One region of the Lysinibacillus parviboronicapiens genome, then DNA from elsewhere that is predicted to be linked to it. Evidence: riboswitches for the same ligand, from Rfam matches in the RefSeq annotation. Region 1 holds a riboswitch; each other region holds the start of a gene.
What was found. Region 1 has a riboswitch for cobalamin ahead of C9J31_RS14045 (energy-coupling factor ABC transporter permease). Riboswitches for the same ligand answer to the same signal wherever they lie in the genome.
Positions count from the first base shown of each region.

Region 2: linked by a shared signal. The riboswitch ahead of C9J31_RS12750 (ABC transporter substrate-binding protein) and the one ahead of C9J31_RS14045 (energy-coupling factor ABC transporter permease) in region 1 are both predicted to bind cobalamin.
Region 3: linked by a shared signal. The riboswitch ahead of cobT (nicotinate-nucleotide--dimethylbenzimidazole phosphoribosyltransferase) and the one ahead of C9J31_RS14045 (energy-coupling factor ABC transporter permease) in region 1 are both predicted to bind cobalamin.

Region 1 is NZ_CP073713.1:2,906,861-2,913,819, forward strand. Features, by position in the region: gene cobJ (precorrin-3B C(17)-methyltransferase) at 1-1,501, opposite strand, end outside; gene C9J31_RS14040 ((2Fe-2S) ferredoxin domain-containing protein) at 1,485-1,877, opposite strand; cobalamin riboswitch at 2,015-2,198, opposite strand; cobalamin riboswitch at 2,446-2,629, shown strand; gene C9J31_RS14045 (energy-coupling factor ABC transporter permease) at 2,771-3,517, shown strand; gene C9J31_RS14050 (energy-coupling factor ABC transporter substrate-binding protein) at 3,519-3,791, shown strand; gene cbiQ (cobalt ECF transporter T component CbiQ) at 3,795-4,568, shown strand; gene C9J31_RS14060 (energy-coupling factor ABC transporter ATP-binding protein) at 4,565-5,404, shown strand; gene C9J31_RS14065 (S8 family peptidase) at 5,790-6,959, shown strand, end outside.
Region 2 is NZ_CP073713.1:2,662,249-2,669,207, reverse strand. Features, by position in the region: gene C9J31_RS12760 (hypothetical protein) at 1-427, shown strand, start outside; gene C9J31_RS12755 (elongation factor G) at 578-2,518, opposite strand; cobalamin riboswitch at 2,699-2,884, shown strand; gene C9J31_RS12750 (ABC transporter substrate-binding protein) at 3,080-4,075, shown strand; gene C9J31_RS12745 (nitrite/sulfite reductase domain-containing protein) at 4,180-4,851, shown strand; gene C9J31_RS12740 (class I SAM-dependent rRNA methyltransferase) at 4,874-6,070, opposite strand; gene C9J31_RS12735 (alpha/beta hydrolase) at 6,132-6,959, opposite strand, start outside.
Region 3 is NZ_CP073713.1:1,323,235-1,330,193, reverse strand. Features, by position in the region: gene glnA (type I glutamate--ammonia ligase) at 1-440, opposite strand, end outside; gene C9J31_RS06215 (MerR family transcriptional regulator) at 541-915, opposite strand; gene C9J31_RS06210 (methionine gamma-lyase family protein) at 1,057-2,322, opposite strand; gene C9J31_RS06205 (trimeric intracellular cation channel family protein) at 2,708-3,313, shown strand; gene cobT (nicotinate-nucleotide--dimethylbenzimidazole phosphoribosyltransferase) at 3,515-4,570, opposite strand; cobalamin riboswitch at 4,706-4,881, opposite strand; gene C9J31_RS06195 (rhodanese-like domain-containing protein) at 5,158-5,460, opposite strand; gene hfq (RNA chaperone Hfq) at 5,558-5,785, opposite strand; gene miaA (tRNA (adenosine(37)-N6)-dimethylallyltransferase MiaA) at 5,872-6,777, opposite strand; gene C9J31_RS06180 (alpha/beta fold hydrolase) at 6,764-6,959, opposite strand, start outside.

The DNA.
Region 1 (6,959 bases):
GCTCTAACCCTTCTACCACAGGCTGTGCCGCATGCGCTGTACGCCCAACTGGTTTAGCACCGATAAAGACATCAAATTTACTTTTACGATAGACAATACCAATATCATCAAACACTGCACGGTAGCATGCCATACCACAGCCGTTAAAGCCGATATTTAGCGTTTTCGGTAATGCTAAGCCACCTAGTTTTGCTTGAATTTCCTCGGCATATGGAATAGAGTCTGCTTTCTCTCCATAACAGAAATCACATGCTTTTAATGACAGTACATCGCCGATTGGAGCTAACAAAAAGCCCACTTCACGTAGTTTTGCTGTAATTTTACCGGGTTCAGATGTTGGAATTTTCAAATGAATTTGATGGTCCGGTGTATACTCCATCGTTCCTTCTTCCCCAACAACTTCAGCTAAAGCCGTCATTTGTTGCGGCGTGAAAAACTTATTAGCCACCCCAGGACTAACGGCAAGTTCAAAAATGGATTCAATCTTTTGTTGGACAAGTTTAGATGTGACATGCCCAGCACTTGTCCCTTTCACCATTGCAAGTGCAGTTGCAGCCATTTCAAGAGATGATTTATTTAGCGTTGACACAGGTGTAATCGCTAAACTGGGCTTGCTACGTCCTGCATTCGGGTCTGCCGCAAAATCAGCACGCGCTGTTCCCGTTTGTTGATTCATCGCCCACGGTTCATTTTCTTCTTTCAGACGTTGATGTGGACGTAGTGGCTGTTTTTCATCTCCAAGCGTATATTTTCGTTGATAGCCACGCGGTGTAATCATTTTATTGTCATAGAAAAATGTAGATGAATTTCCGATAATAACAGTTGTGAGCATCCCGATATCATGCTCAAGCATCTCCGCTAGTGTGGTCATCGTAATTTCCTGGCGATCACGATAGGCGCTTTTTACGAGCCCCACCGGTGTATCGGGAGATCGATATTCTAGTAAAATACGTTGTGCTTCGACGATTTGGCGTGTACGACGACCACTTTTCGGGTTGTAAAGTGCAATCACAAAATCCGCCATTGCTGCTGCTTCCACCCGTTTAGCGATTAAATTCCATGGTGTTAAATGGTCACTTAAACTAATTGTGCAAGAATCATGCATAATCGGCGCACCTAGTAAACTGGCACACGAATTAATCGCAGAAATACCAGGCACAATCTCCACTTCAACACCAGTTGCTTCGGTCCAGCCAAGCTCTATCAATACCTCATAGACGAGCCCCGCCATCCCGTACACGCCTGAGTCACCACTGGAAATGACAGACACGATATTACCTGCCTCTGCCTGACGCACAGCTTCCTGCGCCCTCGAAACTTCTTCGGTCATTCCTGTACTAACAATCGACTTGGCAGTCACTAAATCTTGTATGAGCTCCACATACGTTTTATAGCCGATGATAAAGTCACTCTGTTGCAGTGCTTCTACAGCTCTTGTTGTTATATGTTTAAAATCCCCGGGGCCAAAGCCCACAACAAAAATCTTACCTTTTTGCGCCATTTTGTTCCCCCTCTTTCACCTTTTCAATGCCTTTAATAGCTGTTGTTTGTGGTGTACGCTGTAACGTACCTTCACGCAGTGTGAACACATGTTCACTATGTAAAGACTCATGATGTAAGTCTTGCACGAGCGCCTTTGCATGCTCTGTCGTTGGCACACGATACCAGTTTCCTTGTGGATAGGCGATGACAACACAAGCATCCTTACACCTGCCGTTGCAGCGTGTTCTTGTCGTATGTATTTCCTTATCAAGTGCTTGTACCTGTATTTCATTACGTATTGCTTGGGTAATTTCTTCGCCATCTTTATGCATACAGCTACTGCCATTGCAAATAAAAAGATGCGTTTTCATTCCGTCTAAGTTCCAAGTTGTCATTGTCTTGCTCCCCTCATTTGCGACTAGGAAAAAGAAAAGACCTTCACTCTAAACGAAGAGTAAAGGTCTTGTAGAAGCCAAATAAAAACGAATAAATATAAGTACTCGTTCTCGCTTCAACTTCTCCCTCCGAAAAGTTTGCATGCCATCAACTAAGCAGGTTTCCTGACTTAAGCTTCTTTTTACTTTCGCGCCTTCCCAAGTGATACTAGTGGCATTTGCGATTTCATCAGCTATTACAGTAGCGGGGGCTGTATCGGATTCACACCGATTTCCCTATTATCTCGAATTATCTCGAGCACTTATAGATGTATCTATATGAAATTTTAATTGTCTAAAAACGTAATAGAAAACTGTTTCTATCATAGCTTATTATTTATAAATTTCAACAATTCTTTTTTAATTTGTGAAATTTTTAGTAAAATTTCAACAAATATTTCATGCAAAAATGTGGTGTTACTCTATGATTTATCAGAATTTTCTAGAATGAAGCTCAATTAAAAATATTTTTTATAAAAAGAGATAGCATATTTATGGAAAATCATGTTACACTTTGTCGTGAAATCTCACAACTTCATCTTTTTTCGGTGCGAAGTGTAGTCATTTTGCTTAAAAGGGAAGCCGGTTCAAGTCCGGCGCGGTCCCGCCACTGTACTAGGGAGTTTTATAGATTATGTCACTGTCCAAAGGATGGGAAGGCCTATAAAATGTTGAACTAAAGCCAGGAGACCTGCCGAAAAATACGTGATCGTTTCAACCTACGAGGATAGGTGTGCGGCTTGGCAGATGATAATTTCTATTTGCTTTTTCAGCTATGCACTTTTCCTACATCGGAAAAGTGCTTTTTTATTGCGCACGCTACATTCTAAATTTTATTTTAAGGAGGAGCTATTTTGAAATTTTCTTGTTGGAAGCTTAGTTATTTCTTACTAGCATTTTTACTCGTGCCAAATCGAGCATTTGCCATGCACATCATGGAAGGATTTCTGCCGATTGAATGGGCGATTTTCTGGTGGATCGTAGCCATGCCATTTATTATTTTAGGATTACGTTCAATTCGTAAAACAATCGATGAAAATCCCGAAACAAAAATGATACTCGGTCTTTCAGGTGCTTTTGCATTCGTCTTATCTGCACTTAAAATCCCCTCTGTAACAGGAAGTTGTTCACATCCAACTGGAGTTGGCTTAGGAACTGTATTATTCGGTCCATTGGCAATGAGCGTAATTGGAACAATCGTCTTATTATTCCAATCTTTACTGTTAGCGCATGGCGGCATTACGACATTGGGTGCAAATGCCTTTTCGATGGCTATAGTAGGACCTTTTATCGCGTACTTTGTTTTTAAAGGTTCTCAAAAGATTGGCCTATCGTTCTCACTTGCCGTATTTTTTGCAGCAATGCTTGGTGATTTAGGTACATATGTTGTGACTTCTGTCCAACTTGCACTGGCCTTCCCTTCAGAAGTTGGAGGCTTTATGGCTTCATTCACAAAATTTTCTGGTATTTTTGCGTTGACACAAATTCCACTTGCCATTAGCGAAGGGATTTTAACAGTCATCGTCATGAATTTCTTAAAAAAATATAATGTCAGTGAATTAAAAGCTTTACGTGTTTTCTCAGCAAAGGAGGCACATTGACATGAAAAAAAATTTACTACTCTTAGCTATTGTTGTGCTATTGGCAATCATTCCGCTGTTCGTACAAAAAGGAGCAGAGTTCGGTGGAGCTGACGGTGAGGCTGAAGTCGCAATTGGTGAAATTAACGCTCAGTACGAGCCATGGTTTGAAAGTTTTTGGGAGCCACCAAGTGGTGAAATTGAGAGCCTATTATTCGTGCTTCAAGCCGCAATTGGTGCTGGTTTTATCGGCTATTTTATCGGCTATATGCGTGGCAAACACAAAGAAGGTTAAGCGATGTTACTCATTGATAAGTATGCTTACATGAACAAACTAGCGTCTGTTCATCCGCTAGAAAAAATGACGTTTTCTCTTGGTCTTCTACTGCTGTCGCTTATCATGAGGGATGAACTTATTTCACTCATTACATTTATTGTGATGAGTGCTTTTATCATTTTAGGTGCAAGAATTCCCTTTACGTATTATGCAAAGTTATTACTGTTACCAGGTTTTTTTCTGTTGACTAGCTTAGTGTCGATAATATTGTCTATTGCGCCATCAGCAAGTGTTATACCTTCACATATCTGGGCACTACAGCTGAAAACATGGACTATTTTTATAGGTACTGCAAGTTTGATGACAGCACAAGAACTTTTTTTCATCGTACTTGGCAGTATTAGCTGTTTGTATTTTTTAATTCTTACGACATCGGTACAATCTATTTGCCATATTCTACGACAATGGCGGCTTCCCGTTCTATTTGTCGAGCTAGTAGAATTAACGTATCGTTTTATTTTTATTTTTTTAGACAGTATGCAAAAAATTCATCTTGCCCAGCAGGCTCGATTAGGTTTCCGCTCCCCTTTGCAATGGTTACGTTCAATTTCAATGCTGGTTGCAGCGTTATTTGCAGAGATGTTTCAACGAAGTCGTGAGCTTAACAATGCCATGCAAGCACGCGGTGGTGAAACCGTCTATTGGCAAGAGAATTTTATCTCTAGCAGGAAAAACTGGCTAGGTATTGCTGTTATTATTATATTCCTCATCATTTATGGAGGGCTTTGCAGATGACAACAGGCTTATATTTTGAATTAAAACAATTATCCTACGCCTACGCAGATGGAACCTATGCTTTAACAGATATTACACTCCAAATTCCAAAAGGCAAAAAAATCGCTTTACTTGGTCATAATGGTGCAGGAAAATCAACATTATTTCAGCATCTAAATGGCATTTTAAAACCAACCACCGGTAGTATAGCATTTTGTGGCAAAGAACTTTATTATGGCAGGAAAGCTTTAAAGGCATTACGGCAACAGGTTGGGATTGTATTTCAAGATGCAGATAATCAGCTTTTTTCTGGAACAGTGATGCAGGATATTGCATTTGGGCCGCTTAATCTTGGTTGGTCTGCAGAAAAAGTTGAAGAAAAAATAGCATGGGCCGTAGCGCAAACTGAAATTGCAACACTACTTGATAAGCCCATTCACTTTTTGAGTGTAGGGCAGAAAAAACGTGTGGCGATGGCAGGTGTTTTAGCAATGGAACCATCCGTATTATTATTAGATGAGCCAACGGCAGGACTTGATAATTATTATGCTGCACAAGTTTTACAATACTTAGCCAAATTAGAAGATGGTGAAAGAACCATTTTACTAGCAACCCATGACCTTTCACTCGCTTATGAATGGGCAGAACAAATAATCGTAATGGAAGCTGGGAAAATTATTTATAATGGCGATCCAGTAGCCTTGTTTTATCAGGAGGATTTACTTAATCGAGCTCATCTTGGGCGGCCATGGGTTTTTGAAATGGCGTTAGCCTTACAACATAAAAAATTATTTGACAAAAACATATCAATACCTCGCTCGAAGGAAGATTTACAAAGACTTATTGAACAGCTTTAAGATAATATTTTAGAAAAATAGCTTTTCTTGCTCTATTGTTGTGTACTTTTCACTTGTGGTCGAATCGATTGCACAAATCTTGTAGAAGGTTAATCTCTTACTGTACGTTTTTGTAACTAGCAGTTCCATGAAGTCTGAGGGACAGTGATTCAGTATCTCGCTGTAGATAGAGACTCTTTTTTTGGTTGCAGGAGGTGTTCGACCTTCCTCCCTTTCTACTATTATTCATATGCTGATGCATTTTTTATCATAGTTGAAAAAACAAACAATAGAAATCGAAAATCTTGGAAAAATATTTACTTATATCCTTATATTATGAAACTTTTCTATCTTCCAATCGTAATATAGTTGTGACTTACATTAAAACACTTAAAGGAGAAAACAATTGAAAAACTGGATTAAAAAATCAATGGCTGTAGTATCGTCTGCAGCACTAATGGTTCCCGCTGCCTCTGCCTTTGCAGAAGCGCCACAAAACACAGCGAAGGTCGCTAGCAATCAGGAACAAGCGTTAAAGCAATTCAACAATCAAAAGGAATGGATCAGTCAGGATACAATTATTATCAAGCATTCAGGTCTTGCTAAGAATGTTCATAAAAAAATTGGCTCAAAAGTGATTCGCTCTATCCCTTCATTAGGCTACGATGTTATCCAACTTAGCAAGGGAGTAACATTAGAAAAAGCAGTTTCGTATTATGCAAAGCAACAAGGGGTTAAAAATGTATCTCCTAGCTACGTCTATCATGCCTTTGGTACAGGAGAAGATCCAAAGAAAAAGGATATGTATCATTTAAATCTGCTTCAAATTGATAAGGCGCTAGAATTAGCAGGCGATCATGAGGTGAAGGTAGCAGTTATCGATTCTGGTGTGGATTTTAAACATCCAGATTTAAAATCTCAAGTGCTTCCACCCTATAATGCAGCAGCACCTGCCAATACTACTTATGCTGGTGACCATGGTACACATGTAGCTGGAATTATTGGCGCAGCAAAAGATAATGCGATCGGTGGACATGGGGTTAATCCAAAAGCCAAGCTTCTTCCAATTGATGTATTCAACGGAAAAGACGGTGCCAATGATTTCGTCATTGCACAAGGAATCCTTTACGCCATTGAGCAAGGCGCTGATGTTATTAATATGAGCCTTGGCGGCTACGGAGAATCTCCATTAATGAAGGAAGCTATTCAGCAAGCGAATGAAAAGGGAATTACCGTTGTAGCTGCGGCTGGCAATGAATCGACAGATAATTACTCCTTCCCTGCTTCTTTCGAAGGCGTTATTAGTGTAGGTTCTACGAATGATAGAAATAAACTATCAAGCTATTCAAATTACGGTCCATCTGTTGATGTGGTAGCTCCAGGTGAAGAAGTATACAGTACTGTTCATGATGAGAAAAAAGGATCATCCTTTGTAAAATTTAGCGGGACATCAATGGCCTCTCCCGTTGTTGCAGGTGTGGCGTCCCTACTAAAATCAAAATACCCAAATTTAAAGCCCCATGAAATTGAAGCTATTCTGGAAATGACCGCAAAGGATTTAGGCGAGAAAGGCTAT
Region 2 (6,959 bases), 240 kb from region 1:
TTCGGTTCGTGCAAAACCAAATTTAGAAAGGCTTCACTTGAACCCGAAGCCCATTTTAAGCGCGGCACGTGTAAATGATCTACTGTGCTCGATGGTCATGCGTTTTTATGAGACGTATTTGGCAGATTTAGCGTTAGTCGTTGCGACAAAAAGAGAGTCTACTAAATTAACGAATCTAAAAAAATACGTAGAGCACGAATATGCGCAATTTATGCAAGCTGTAAAAGCACTGAATGATTACCATTTAAATTGGCACCCGCGTGGCAATGGCCATGAATTATTGCTCCAAACTATCGATAATTTACAATTATTAAAGAGTAAGCCTGGTACAGTGCTCATTGATTTTTCGAATAATCATGGGTATGTCATTGTGGAACCTGCGTATGTACTCGTTGAACAGTCAACGAGTACAGCGCATGCTTTATAATCGCCAGTCCTCCATTTATTGTGGAGGACTTATTTTTGTAGAAAATTTAAAAAGCTTTATAATCCGCTGAATTGTTTATAAAAAAGTTTATTAGAATCATTGTAGCTATTGGCATACCGGGGCATGAAGCCTTTTTATTGAGGTTTCACTTTATTTTATGCAATGCATGGCAGCTTGTGCTTCCTGCCAGGGAACAGAGTAGCCTTTCCCTTTAGCGCAAAATATACTAGAGGATGTATATTCAGGATCGGCCTGTTTATCGTAGCCGATTTGAGTAATAATTTCCGCTGTATTATGGCAAACATCATAGCCATCAAATTGTAGCGACAATGAGCCTTTGCCATTTGTATACGCAGCAAAGACTGTACTATAGCCCATAAATGTAGCAACAGGTGCACGCCCTGTTAAAATTACCTGTTGTTCAGTCAAAATTGGTGCATCGAATGTGCCGGCAGCTTGTTGAATATCGGTCATCATACGGCCAATAAAATCGTTAGGCGCCTTTAGCTTGAAGCGGTAATAGGGTTCAAGTAATAGATTTTCAGCTTGTTCAAGGCCTTGACGCAGTGCGCGGAATGTCGCTTCTCGGAAATCGCCGCCATCGGTATGCTTAATATGGGCTCTTCCTGTTAGAAGGGTGAACTGAATATCTGTGACAGGGAAGCCTGTTAAAAGTCCATGATGTTCACGCTCGAATAGGTGCTTTTCAATAAGTCGTTGATGACCGACAGATAAATCATCAGCGTGACAAGCATTGACAAACGTATTGCCAACTCCGCGTGTAGTTGGTGCCATACGTAAATGCACCTCAGCATAATGCTTTAAAGGTTCAAAATGACCATAGCCAGTTACTGTTGATGCAATTGTTTCCATGTATAAAATTTGTGGTTCACCAAATGTAATTGTCAGTGAAAAGCGATCTTTTAGCACTTCACTCAAAACCTCAAGCTGAATAACGCCCATTATATGTACGTGTATTTTCTGAAATTTCTCGTGCCATACAACACGTAACGAGGGCTCCTCCGCTTCAAGTAAACGGAAGATTTTCAGCACTTCCTTAATATGTTGCTGTCCTACATATTGCACCTTCGCTTGTAATGTTGGTATGAGTTCATATGGTTGGGGTCTTAACGAACTGCCCAGTATATCCCCAACATTTGCCTGATTAAGCCCCTTTACTGCAAATATTTCCCCAGCACTTACTACTTGCACCGTTTCAAAGCGATGTCCATTATATAAGCGTATTTCCGTCACTTTTTCAGACGCCTCACCAAATGTAAATTCGTCACGCACATGCAGCGTGCCTTGTATTGCTTTCATAAATGTTAAGCGCTGTTGCCCGTCATGACGAATTTTAAAGACCTCTCCTTGAAACGCCTCCTCTTTTTTATAATAAGTTTCAGTCAGGAGGGAAAGTTGCATCAAAAATTCCTTGATGCCAATATCTTTTAAGGCGGACCCGCTAAAGCATGGGAAGGCTAACTCTTCCTGAATCATTGTTTGCAATCGAGTTAGACAAGTGTGGTTTTCCAGCGTTTCAGCAAGGAAAGCATCGAGTAACTGTTCATCGCGTTCAGCGAGCCATTCCTTAACAGGAGTTGATATAGTATCTATGTGAAGCGGTTGCTCTATTAACAAAACGTCAGTAGAGCATTCTTTTTGAAGTTGCGCCATGACTGCTTCGATGTCGGCACCATCACGATCAATTTTATTGATAAAGAACATAGTTGGTACATGGTATTGGCGTAGTAACTGCCACACTGTTTCAGTATGGCCCTGAACCCCCTCGACAGCACTAACGACAATAATGGCATAGTCCATGACTCGAATCGCACGTTCCATTTCAGGGGAGAAATCAACATGCCCGGGTGTATCGATAAGTGTGTATGTATCTTGGCCAATTTGCATGCGGGCTTGTTCAGCAAATATAGTAATGCCCCGAGCACGTTCAATCGCATGATTATCTAAAAAAGTATCCTGGTGATCGACACGTCCACGAGCTTGAATGCTATTTGTATGATAAAGTAACTGCTCCGAGAATGTCGTTTTCCCTGCATCCACATGAGCTAGTACGCCAATTGTTTTGTACATAAAAATCCTCATTTCATCGTTCATTTCTCTTTATTGTAACAGAATTAATATAAAAAGATTTCATGTAAAATAGTTAGTGTTTATGTTTGAATAGTGCTAGATTATTAACTATTTTTATTATTGGCTATTTTTGTGTGATTGCTATCAAAATTCACTTCTGCTAGTCTTTCAAGTAGAATAAAATAAAAAATATATATTGGTGCAAATGGCTTAAGTCATTTGCTTAAAAGGGAAATCGGTGCAAATCCGATGCTGTCCCGCAACTGTAAATGGGGAGTCTAGACAACATGCCACTGTAGGAAACTATGGGAAGGTGTATAGATGATGAGCCTAAGCCAGGATACCTGCCAATATGTACAAAATTTACATAGGACCACGAGGATGGTTGTAGTGATTGGTTGAAGAACCTTGGTTAATTCACTATGATATCCTCTTGGAAACAAGAGGGTTTTTTTATATTCTTTTATCTAAATTGCCTTCCAACATGCGCAGGACACTAAATAGCCAAGAAGTCCCTGATTTCTTACTATAACAAATGACACACAAAGGAGAAAACTAAACATGAACAAGTGGAAAGGCATATGGCTTATTTTTACAATTGCGTTGTTAAGCATTTTGGGTGCTTGCAGCAGTAAAGATCAACAAGAATCGGCTGCGCAAAGTGAAAAGGTAGTACCAGCACAAGCCGAGATTACGGAAATTACGATTGACAATAATGATACGACGCAAGTTTATACGGAAGCACCTAAAAAGGCGATTACTTTAAATCAGCATGTCACTGAAATAATGCTGGCTCTAGGCCTAGAAGATTCAATGGTAGGTACAGCTTATTTAGATGATAAAATTTATGAACCGTTACAAGCTGCATATGATAAGGTACCAGTACTAGCAGAACAATATCCGTCAAAAGAACAAGTAATTGATACAGAAGCCGATTTTTTATATGCAGGATGGAAAAGCGGTTTTGGAGAGAAAGGTGTTGGAACACCAGAAGAATTAGAGACACTTGGTATTCATACATATTTACATACCTCCTCAAGTATAACGAATCCAACACTGGACGATATTTTTACCGATATTCGTAATATCGCATCCATTTTTCGAGTAGTGGATCGTGGGGAAGCTTTAATTGCGCAAATGACGAAAGAGGTAAAGTCTGTACGAGAAAAATTACCACAGGATCAGGAAGCGCTACGTGTCCTTGTTTATGATAGTGGAGAAAAGGAAGTCTTTACAGCTGCACAAAACTTTATGAATGAGCTTGTTACAGTTGCTGGTGGTCAGAATATCTTTGGCGATGTGGCATCCGGTTGGACAACTGTATCAAAAGAAGATGCAGTAGAACGTAATCCTGAAGTCATTGTTGTTATTGATTACGGTGCTACAACAGCCGAGGAGAAAATCAACTTCCTAAAAAATGATCCAGCGTTAAAAGAAACAGCCGCTGTAAGGAATGCGCGTTTTGTAATTTTACCGCTATCGGCAGCATCAGAAGGGGTACGTGCTGCAGAAGCGATTCATATTTTAGCGCAAGGGTTCTATCCAGAGAATTTCTAACTCTTGTGCATCATATACACGTAAATGAAAATGTAAATCTAAAGTAATTCGTAATAACAAAGGGCTAGCAATTTGCTAGCTCTTTTTCAAAGGGGAAGAGATTAGTGAACGCATTTCGTAATAATATTCCTGAAAAAACATTTGCAACACTCAATGAGAACGGGGAATTTACACGTCTAGCCGTAAGTCCTGGTATTATTAATAAGCACTATACACCAGCGCAATTTCAAAAAATTGCAGAAGTTGTTGGTGAGCATGGAACCATTAAATATTCAGCCTCGTACAGTATCCTTTTGTCCGTACCTAGCAATGGAGTAGAGCAGGCAATAAAGTCATTACAAGAAGTTGGCTTGTATATTGCAAAACAAGGTTCGGTAGTTGCGATGAAGGCCTGTGATTTTTGTGATGGTGATAAAATGGAGGCTGCTGCAACTACGGAACAATTATACAATGCATTGGAAGGTATAGACGTTCCTAAAAGAATACGCTTAAATGTAAATGGTTGTGCATCTGCTTGCTATAATGCGTTTTATGACGATATTGGAGTCGTTTATCAGAAGGACAGTTTTGACATCTATTTAGGTGCAGTACCAATGGGTGCTCATGCACAGGCGGGTGCATTATTTGCTAAACGAGTACCGATGCAACATATAACAGGCTTTCTACATCAAATTATTACTTTGTATAAAGAACATGGACGCCAGGAAGAACCGTTTTTTAAATTTTACCGTAGAACAAAAACCGCTGTATTTTGGCAAGCACTAAAAAACGAGTGACTCAAAAGAGCCACCCGTTTTTTTAAGTAAGTTTTTGAATAAATACAACCTTTAAATAATTGAACTCAGGAAATTCACGTGGTACGCGGAAATCCTTTGGTAGGCCGAATTCTTCCACAATTTTATAGCGAGTATTTGTTTCTTTGAAAGCTAGGTCAATAAAGCCTTTAAATTTTTTCATGCCAAAGCTTGCATTATTCGTTGATGCGACAATGATACCATTTTTCTCTGTAATAGCGATGGCATCCATTAGTAATTTAGGATAGTCTTTGGCAGTTGAAAAGGTTATTTGTTTCGTACGTGCAAAGCTAGGTGGATCTAAAACAACAAGATCAAATTTTAAATGATGGCGCTGTGCATATTTAAAATATTGAAATACATCCATCACTTTAATGTCTTGTGCCTCGTAGTCAATGTTATTGACACTAAATTGCTCTATTGTTTTCGCTACACTACGTTTGGCTACGTCTACACTAGTTGTTTTCATTGCTCCTCCAAGAGCCGCTGCAACTGAGAATGCCCCTGTATATGAGAATGTATTCAACATACTTTTATGTTGAGAATAACGCTCACGAATAGTAAGTCGCACTTCACGTTGATCGAGGAAAATACCTGTCATTGCACCATCATTTAAATTAACAGCGTAATTCATGCCGTTTTCCTTCACAATGATTGGAAACTCGCCAGGCGTACCCATCACGAAATCGTCCTGTTCCATATATTGCCCTTTACTATCAAAACGCTTTTTCTCATATACGGCTTTATAGTTTACTGTCTCTGTAAGTGCCTCGTAGACCGCTTCTTTAAATGAATAGATGCCTGCACTGTACCAACTCACCAGATAATAGCCATCAAAAAAGTCAATTGTTAGTCCACCAATACCATCACCTTCACCATTAAAGACCCTGAAGGCAGTAGTATTTCCATTATTAAAGAAAGCTTCACGATTTTGAATGGCTTTTTTAATTTTTTTGACAAAAAACGCTATATCTATTTCTTCATTAGCGTCAGGCGTTAATATCCAGCCGATACCTTTATTTTGTATACCATAATAGCCTGTACCAATAAAACGGTTATGGATATCAGTGATTCGCAATAGGGCTCCTTCTTCTTGAGGAAGTTTACGTACGTCAACCGCTTCTTTTGAAATAAGCGGATAGCCTTTTTTTAATGGTCCAGCAAATTGATTGTTAATTTGTAATGCAATAGTTTGTGTCATGTTGTCATCCTTTAAAAACATTTTGCTCTATTATCTCATTGTTTGGTAGTGTTAGACAAACTTATTTCATAAATGCAGCGATTTTTTCAACAGTATCAATAGTAGCTACTTCGAAAAACTCCATTTTGCTGAAGTAACTATGGATCAGTCCAGCCATTTTTACATGTTTGACAATTACACCCGCAGCGGCTAATTTTTGTGCATAGGCAAGGCCTTCATCAAAGAGTACATCTGCTTCTGCCGCTATGATGATTGTCTTAGGTAAGACGCTCACATCTTCAAGAAGCAGTGGAGATACAAGTGGATTTGTATAGTTATCAACCTCTGTATAATGACTAGCAAACCATTTCATTCCTAATTTGTCTAAGCCAAAGTGTTCACCAAAAGTAGCGTAAGAAGTAGTAGTAAAATCAATATTTGTGACTGGATAAATAAGTGCCTGGGCTGAAATTTTGGGTCCATTTAAGACGGCAGCTAAATAGGCGACAACCGTTGCTAAGTTACCACCAGCGCTATCTCCTGCAACTGTCATACGCGATGCATCCCCACCAAAAGTTACTATGTGTTCATATACCCAAAGTAAGCCATCATAAGCATCAAGCAGTGGTGTTGGAAAGGAATTTTCAGGGGCTAAACGGTAATCTACTGATACGACGATTGCTTGTGCTTTTTCAGCGAGTAATTGGCAACCTGCATCAGCGGACTCTAAATCACCAAATACCCAGCCTCCACCGTGGTAATACACAATAACGGGTAATAATTTGCCAACAACAGGTGTATAAATACGTACATTAATTTCTGCTCCATCACGCACCGTTATTCGTTTATCGATAATCGAAGCAAGTTGTGGGACGCGAGTAGATTGCCATTTGGGGACAGCTCGAATAGC
Region 3 (6,959 bases), 1.6 Mb from region 1:
GTTGGCTCGCCTTTTGCATCTAATTTGAATAAGAAGAATTCTGGCTCAGGCCCTAAGTTGAAGCTTGTGAAGCCTAAGTCTTCCATTTTTTTCAGGATTCGTTTTAAGTTGTTACGTGGGTCACCAGCAAATGGGTCGCCTTTTGCAGTGTACACGTCACAGATGAAACGTGCTACTTTCCCTTTTTCAGAAGTCCAAGGGAACACTACGAAAGAATCTAAATCAGGATATAAGTACATATCTGATTCTTCGATACGTACGAAGCCTTCAATGGATGAGCCATCGAACATCATTTTGTTTTCTAGTGCTTTGTCTAGTTGGCTAACAGGAATTTCAACGTTTTTGATTGTGCCAAGAATATCCGTAAATTGCAAACGAATAAAGCTTACATTTTTTTCTTCGATTAGACGCTTAATGTCCTCTTTTGTGTATTTACCCACAGTTTTCCACACTCCTATAAATTGTCTAGCTTATATCATTACTCTACCCTATTAATAGAACAATAAACCGTCCGCTTAAAAAGCAACCTGTTGCTCAATTTTAATAGAATCGAGATAAATCCCCACGTCTGATGGATGATTTTTGCATGCGCTGTGCTTGACGCATTTCTTCACGCATTATTCGACGCAATTCTGTGTCGCTTAAATCTGGTTCTTCTGTTGCAACAGGATCAAGTTTTTTAGCGAATAATTTTTTAATCTTCGCCATATTCATGCCCTGCTCCAAGTAATCTTTTACTTCTAGCAGTGTGTCGACATCATTTAATGAAAACATACGACGATTGCCTTCTGTTCGGTGTGGCTCGATTAAATGGTGTTCTTCATAATAACGAATTTGGCGTGCCGAAAGCTCGGTCAATTGCATCACGATACTCATAGATAATAACGGCATAGTTCGTCTAATTTCACGACTCATTTAAGTCCCCTCCAATACCCGCTAATCATATAACGAAAATTTTTCACTGTCAATAAAGATGTAAGGTTTCCTAACATCGTTTTTTAGATTTTTTTTAAACGGATGAAAATTTGTAAAAACCGATGAAAATTCGTGCATGGATTATCTATTGTCTGCCTCTTTTGGAATAGATTGCACGGCGCTGCAAATGGCAAATTTCACATGTTCGTACGTTAGGCCCCCCTGTATAAATGCCGTATAAGGCGGACGAATTGGACCATCCGCTGTGAGTTCAATACTCGAACCTTGAATAAATGTGCCTGCCGCCATAATGACATCATCTTCATATCCTGGCATATACGCTGGTTCTGGGGCATAATGCGCATTTATCGGGGAATTCGCTTGAATTTCTCGACAAAAAGCAATCATCTGCTCCGCTGTTTGGAAAGAAACCGATTGAATTAAATCCGTACGTACAGCATCATAACTAGGTGATGTCACCATACCTGCTTCTTCCAACATTCCTGCTGTGAAAATGGCTCCTTTTAATGCTTGGGCTACTACATGAGGGGCAAGGAAAAAGCCTTGATAGAAATCACCTAACGTATTTAATGTTGCACCGGCCTCCGCACCAATGCCTGGTGACGTCATACGGTAGGCACATTTCTCTACTAAATCAGCACGGCCAGCAATATAACCACCTATTTTGGCTAAGCCACCACCTGGGTTTTTAATAAGCGAGCCTGCCATTAAATCCGCACCTACCTCTGTCGGCTCAAGTGCCTCGACAAATTCACCGTAGCAATTATCCACAAATATAACTGCTTCTGGGGCAAGTTGGCGGACCTTAGCACACATTTCTGCTATTTGTGCAATCGTAAATGACGGTCTTGTTGCATAGCCCTTTGATCGTTGAATAGCAATCATTTTGGTGTTTGGTGTAATGGCTGCTGCCACACCTTGCCAATCAATTGTTTGGTTATCGACTAGGTCCACATGGCGATAGCCGATGTTATAATCCTTCAGTGATCCAGTATCCTTCTCCCCACCATCAACAATGGATTGTAAAGTATCATATGGTTGACCAGAAATATACAGCAACTCATCACCTGGACGTAACACACCGAATAAACTAAGCGTAATGGCATGCGTACCCGAGATAATTTGTGGACGCACTATGGCCGCTTGTGCTCCAAACACCTCTGCATATACGCGCTCAAGATTGTCACGACCTTCATCATCGTAGCCATAGCCATTAGAAGGATGCAGATGATAATCACTTACCTGATGCTTTCTAAATGCCGCAAGCACCTTTTGCTGATTGAAAAACGCCATTTCCTCTACCTTTGCATGATAAGGACGGACCTTTTCCTCTATTATAGCCGCGAAAGCTAGCGTGTTTTCTGTTAAATTGCTTGTAAAAGTCATTGTTTTCGTCTCCGTTTCACATTTGTCCTCCGTAAAAGGTCCGTCATTCGTTCAACACCCATAGAAAAGTGAAAAAATAAGTTTGATGAACGATTACTAACTGACCATTAAATACTCGAACTGTTTACTAGTATTCAGTAGAGAGAATCCCCCACTCATTGGAGTTTTGCTTAATCCCAGTCCTATCTTAACAATTTGTAAGCCTACCTGCAAAACTTGCCTATTGTTTCTAGAGGTAAGATGCGCTAAGCTAATGTGCGGACTTATTCCAAAAAAAGTATTCAAATGCTGAATTTAGCTACAAAATTCATAGATTCTGTTACATTCAGCAAAAGTCTTTAACTTTATTGCTAAAGTTAATTATTTGTTAGAAGGGGTGAAAGGGATGGCTTGGGAGTTTTTTAGCATTATTGGGACAATTGCCTTCGCTATTTCCGGGGCAATAATTGCGATGGAGGAAGAATACGATTTATTCGGTGTCTATATACTTGGTATTGTTACGGCATTTGGTGGCGGTGCCATCCGAAATTTACTTATTGGTTTGCCTGTGACAACACTGTGGGGACAGGATATGATGTTTCAAATCGCCTTAGCGGCGATTACCATATTTTTTATATTTCCACACCATCTTATTCAGCATTGGCATCGCTGGGGTAATTTCACAGATGCTATTGGATTGTCGGCATTTGCGATTCAAGGCGCATTATATGCTGTCAAACTCGACATGCCAATTAGTGCGGTGATAGTTGCCGCTGTTTTAACAGGTTCAGGCGGTGGGATTGTTCGTGATGTATTAGCTAGACGCAAACCACTCGTACTACGCGATGAAATCTATGGCGTCTGGGCAGCATTAGCAGGGCTTTTCGTAGGCCTTGAATTATTATCAGGAGATATCTTTTTATATGTATTATTTGGTGTCATAACGGCATTACGCATTCTTTCTTATATGAAAAAATGGCGTTTGCCTTTACGGAAGTTAAATCGAGCATAACTAAGCCCTGTATTAATAACAAGCCCAAATAGCTAGTACGGTTATTTGGACTTGTTTTCCTGTATTTCTTATAAAAGATCAACGCTACGCTTACCGAATACTGTTTCCCTGTTATCCTTTTATAGTGATTCTAGTCAATATAGTGGCACTACGTTTTATGAACTCATTTTATTTCCTTCATTAAAAACTTTAAAATATAGGTTACTTTTCTAACATCATCATAGATTCCTCTAATGTAGCCATGTTATTCATCATGGAGCAAGCTGCATCCAAAATAGGGAATGCTAAAGCTGCACCCGATCCCTCTCCTAATCGCATATTCATATGTAGCATCGGTTCAACTCCCAGCATTTCAGCAGCAATTTTAGCACCTGGTTCTTCAGAGGCATGAGAAGGAATGATATAGTCTTTCACTTGTGGTTCAAGCTCATAGGCAATTAGTGCCGCAATCGTAGAAATAAAGCCATCGATGACAACCGGTTTGCGATTGGCAGCAGCTGCCAGTACGACTCCAGCCATAGCGCCTATTTCTAAACCACCGACTTTTGCAAGAATATCAATAACGTCATCGCGTTTTGGATTGTTTAAGGCAATGGCTTTTTGAATGACCTCTACTTTATGCGCAAGCCCTCCTGTTCCAACACCTGCACCGAATCCAGTCACTTCACACGGATTACATCCATGAAGAACCGATAAAATCGCAGCACTTGGTGTTGTATTGCCAATGCCCATTTCACCTGTCCCGAGTAAATCCGCTCCACTTCTAATTTCCCCCATCGCTACTTCAATTCCTACTTCAATAGATTGAATCGCTTGTTCCCTTGACATAGCAGGACCCTTTGCCATATTATCCGTGCCGTATTTAATTTTTTTAATCATGACACCTGCATCGAGTGGAATATCCTCTTTTACGCCAACGTCTACTGTGACAATTTTTGCATTGGTTATTTTTGCGACAGCACAAACACCTGTTAAGCCTTTTGGAAAATTTAATGTTTGAAAGAGCGTCACATTTTGCGGGTTTGACGTCACCCCTTCGTCACAAACACCGTGGTCTGCCGCACAGACAATGATGGCTTTACGATCAATCTTCGGAAATAATTGTCCCGTGATACCAGATAGCTGCACGGCAAGAGACTCAAGTTTACCTAAGCTTCCAGGTGGTTTACTAAGGATATCTATTCGTTCCCTCGCTTTCTCCATCATATTGTTGTCAACTGGCTGAATGTTTTGTATCGTTTGTTGTAATAATTGCATGACAATTTCTCCTTTTTTGTTTGCCTGTTACTATGAAGTATCAGTAACTATCCCCTTGGTTTTTGAATAAAGAAAAAACAAAAAGCCTGTAGTTTATTCATAACAAATAAACTACAGACTTTTCCATCGTCTATATCATACGAAGTCAATTAGGCAGGTCTCCTGGCTCAATTTCAACATTTCATAGAACCTTCCCAGACTATTCTAGTGGCATTCTCTATGAAACTCCATTTTACAGTGGTGGGACCGCTCAAGCATTTCACTTTATTCCCTATTCTCCCGCAATGGGCACCTAATACTTTTTATGCAACTACTTTAAATCTACGTCAAAGTATTTTTAGTGTCAATATATTTAATGAATGGATGAAAATATAATGAAGTCCTTTTAAGAGAGCTAACTATAAGCAAATCGATACGATAAAAAGTGCGCAAGCGTTCGGGATGAATCTCAACAAGAAGTTTAAACTAAGCTTAGCCTCTCTAGGAGAGCAAAGAAAACTAGATGCGCAAAATTTACACAGACTGATTTATATAACACCACATAAAAAAAACAAAACCCTCGCTTAAGCGAAGGTTTTAATGAATCATTATTTAAATTCTAACTCACCATCGTAAGCAAGCATTCCGCCTTCAAGGTTTGTTACGTCAAAGCCTCGATCTTCTAAGAATGCACAAGCATTTGCAGAGCGTCCACCAGCTTTACAAACCACGATATAAGGTTTTGACGCATCCAATTCATCTAGTCGATCTGGAATAGTGCCAAGTGCGATGTGCTGTGCGCCTGGAATCATACCTTGTGCGACTTCATCATCTTCACGAACGTCAATAATGTATAAATCTTCGTTTGCATCCAGTAAATCTAATATTTCAGTTGTTTCGATTGTTTTCATGTGTCTAATCCTCCAATATGTCAAACTCTTGTACTATTATAGCTTGAACAAAAAAAAACAGCTAGTGTCACACACTAACTGTTCATATATCCCTTTATTATTCTGTCTCTGAAAACTCAACTTGCTTAGCTGGAACGAATGTAGAAATTGCGTGTTTGTAAATAAGATGCTGTTTATTGTCAGCATCTACTAATAACACCGTAAAATTATCATAGGATTTCACAGTCCCTTTTAACTGGAATCCATTTAAAAGAAACACAGTTACAAAAACACTGTTTTTACGTAGATGATTTAAGAACGTATCTTGCAAATTAATTGATTTCATCGAATGCGCCTCCCCTAATCTCTTTCTACCTCTTCATTCCTATAGTAGCATGTTATCCCAATTAAGCAATTAGTAATTTTTACAAATTATTGGATATTCCAGTCTTTGTCCACGAATTGCACATCCATTTTATTTCGGAAATAGGTTAGCTGCCTTTTTGCATAGCGTCGTGAATTTTGCTTTAAATTTTCAAGCGCCATTTCAAGTGAGCATTTACCATCTAAATAATCATATAATTCCTTGTAACCGATTGCCTGAATCGACTGTACATCTCGTATATTTTGTTGCCATAAGCCTTTCACTTCTGCTAATAGACCTTTTTCCATCATTAAATCTACCCGAAGATTAATGCGGTTGTAGAGTTCTTCACGAGACATATTTTGACCAAGTCCTAAGATTAAATGATGATAAAGGGGCGCTTGCCCTCGATTTTGTGCTTCTGAGGCCTTGGAGATTCCACTAAGCTCTATCATCTCTAATGCTCGAATAACACGGCGCGTATTATTTGGATGGATTGTCTGAGCTGTTTTTGGGTCAAGCGCAGCTAGCTTTGCATGCATAGCCTCTGGACCTAATTTTGCAAGCTCAGCATAATAGGCTTCTCTTGCTGCCACGTCTACCTGCTCCTCTGTAAATTGAAAATCATAGAGTACTGCTTGCACATATAATCCCGAGCCCCCTACTAAAATGGGAAGCTTTCCACGTTCTTGAATATCCGCAATTTTAGCTCGCACTAATTTCTGATAGTCCGCAACCGAAAATGAGTCGGTTGGCTCTTTGAAGCTCAGTAAATGGTGTGGCACACCCTCCATCTCTTGCTCCGTAATTTTCGCTGTGCCAATATCTAAACCTTTATAGACTTGCATGGCATCGCCGTTAATGATTTCGCCATTATATTTTTTGGCTATTTCTATACTTAGTGCCGTTTTGCCGGAAGCCGTTGGTCCCACAATTGCTACGACCTCAGCCTGCTGTAATTTATCTTGTATCATATTTTCCCAACCACCGTAATAAAACTTGATAAACCGCTTCTTTATTGTCCTCGTTCAAGATCTCATGTCGCTTATCTTCAAATAAGTAGACCGTTACATCTTCTACTCCCGCAGCTGCAAACTGCTCAGCGACTGTGTATACACCTTGTCCTTGATCACCAACTGGATCCTTGCTACCACTT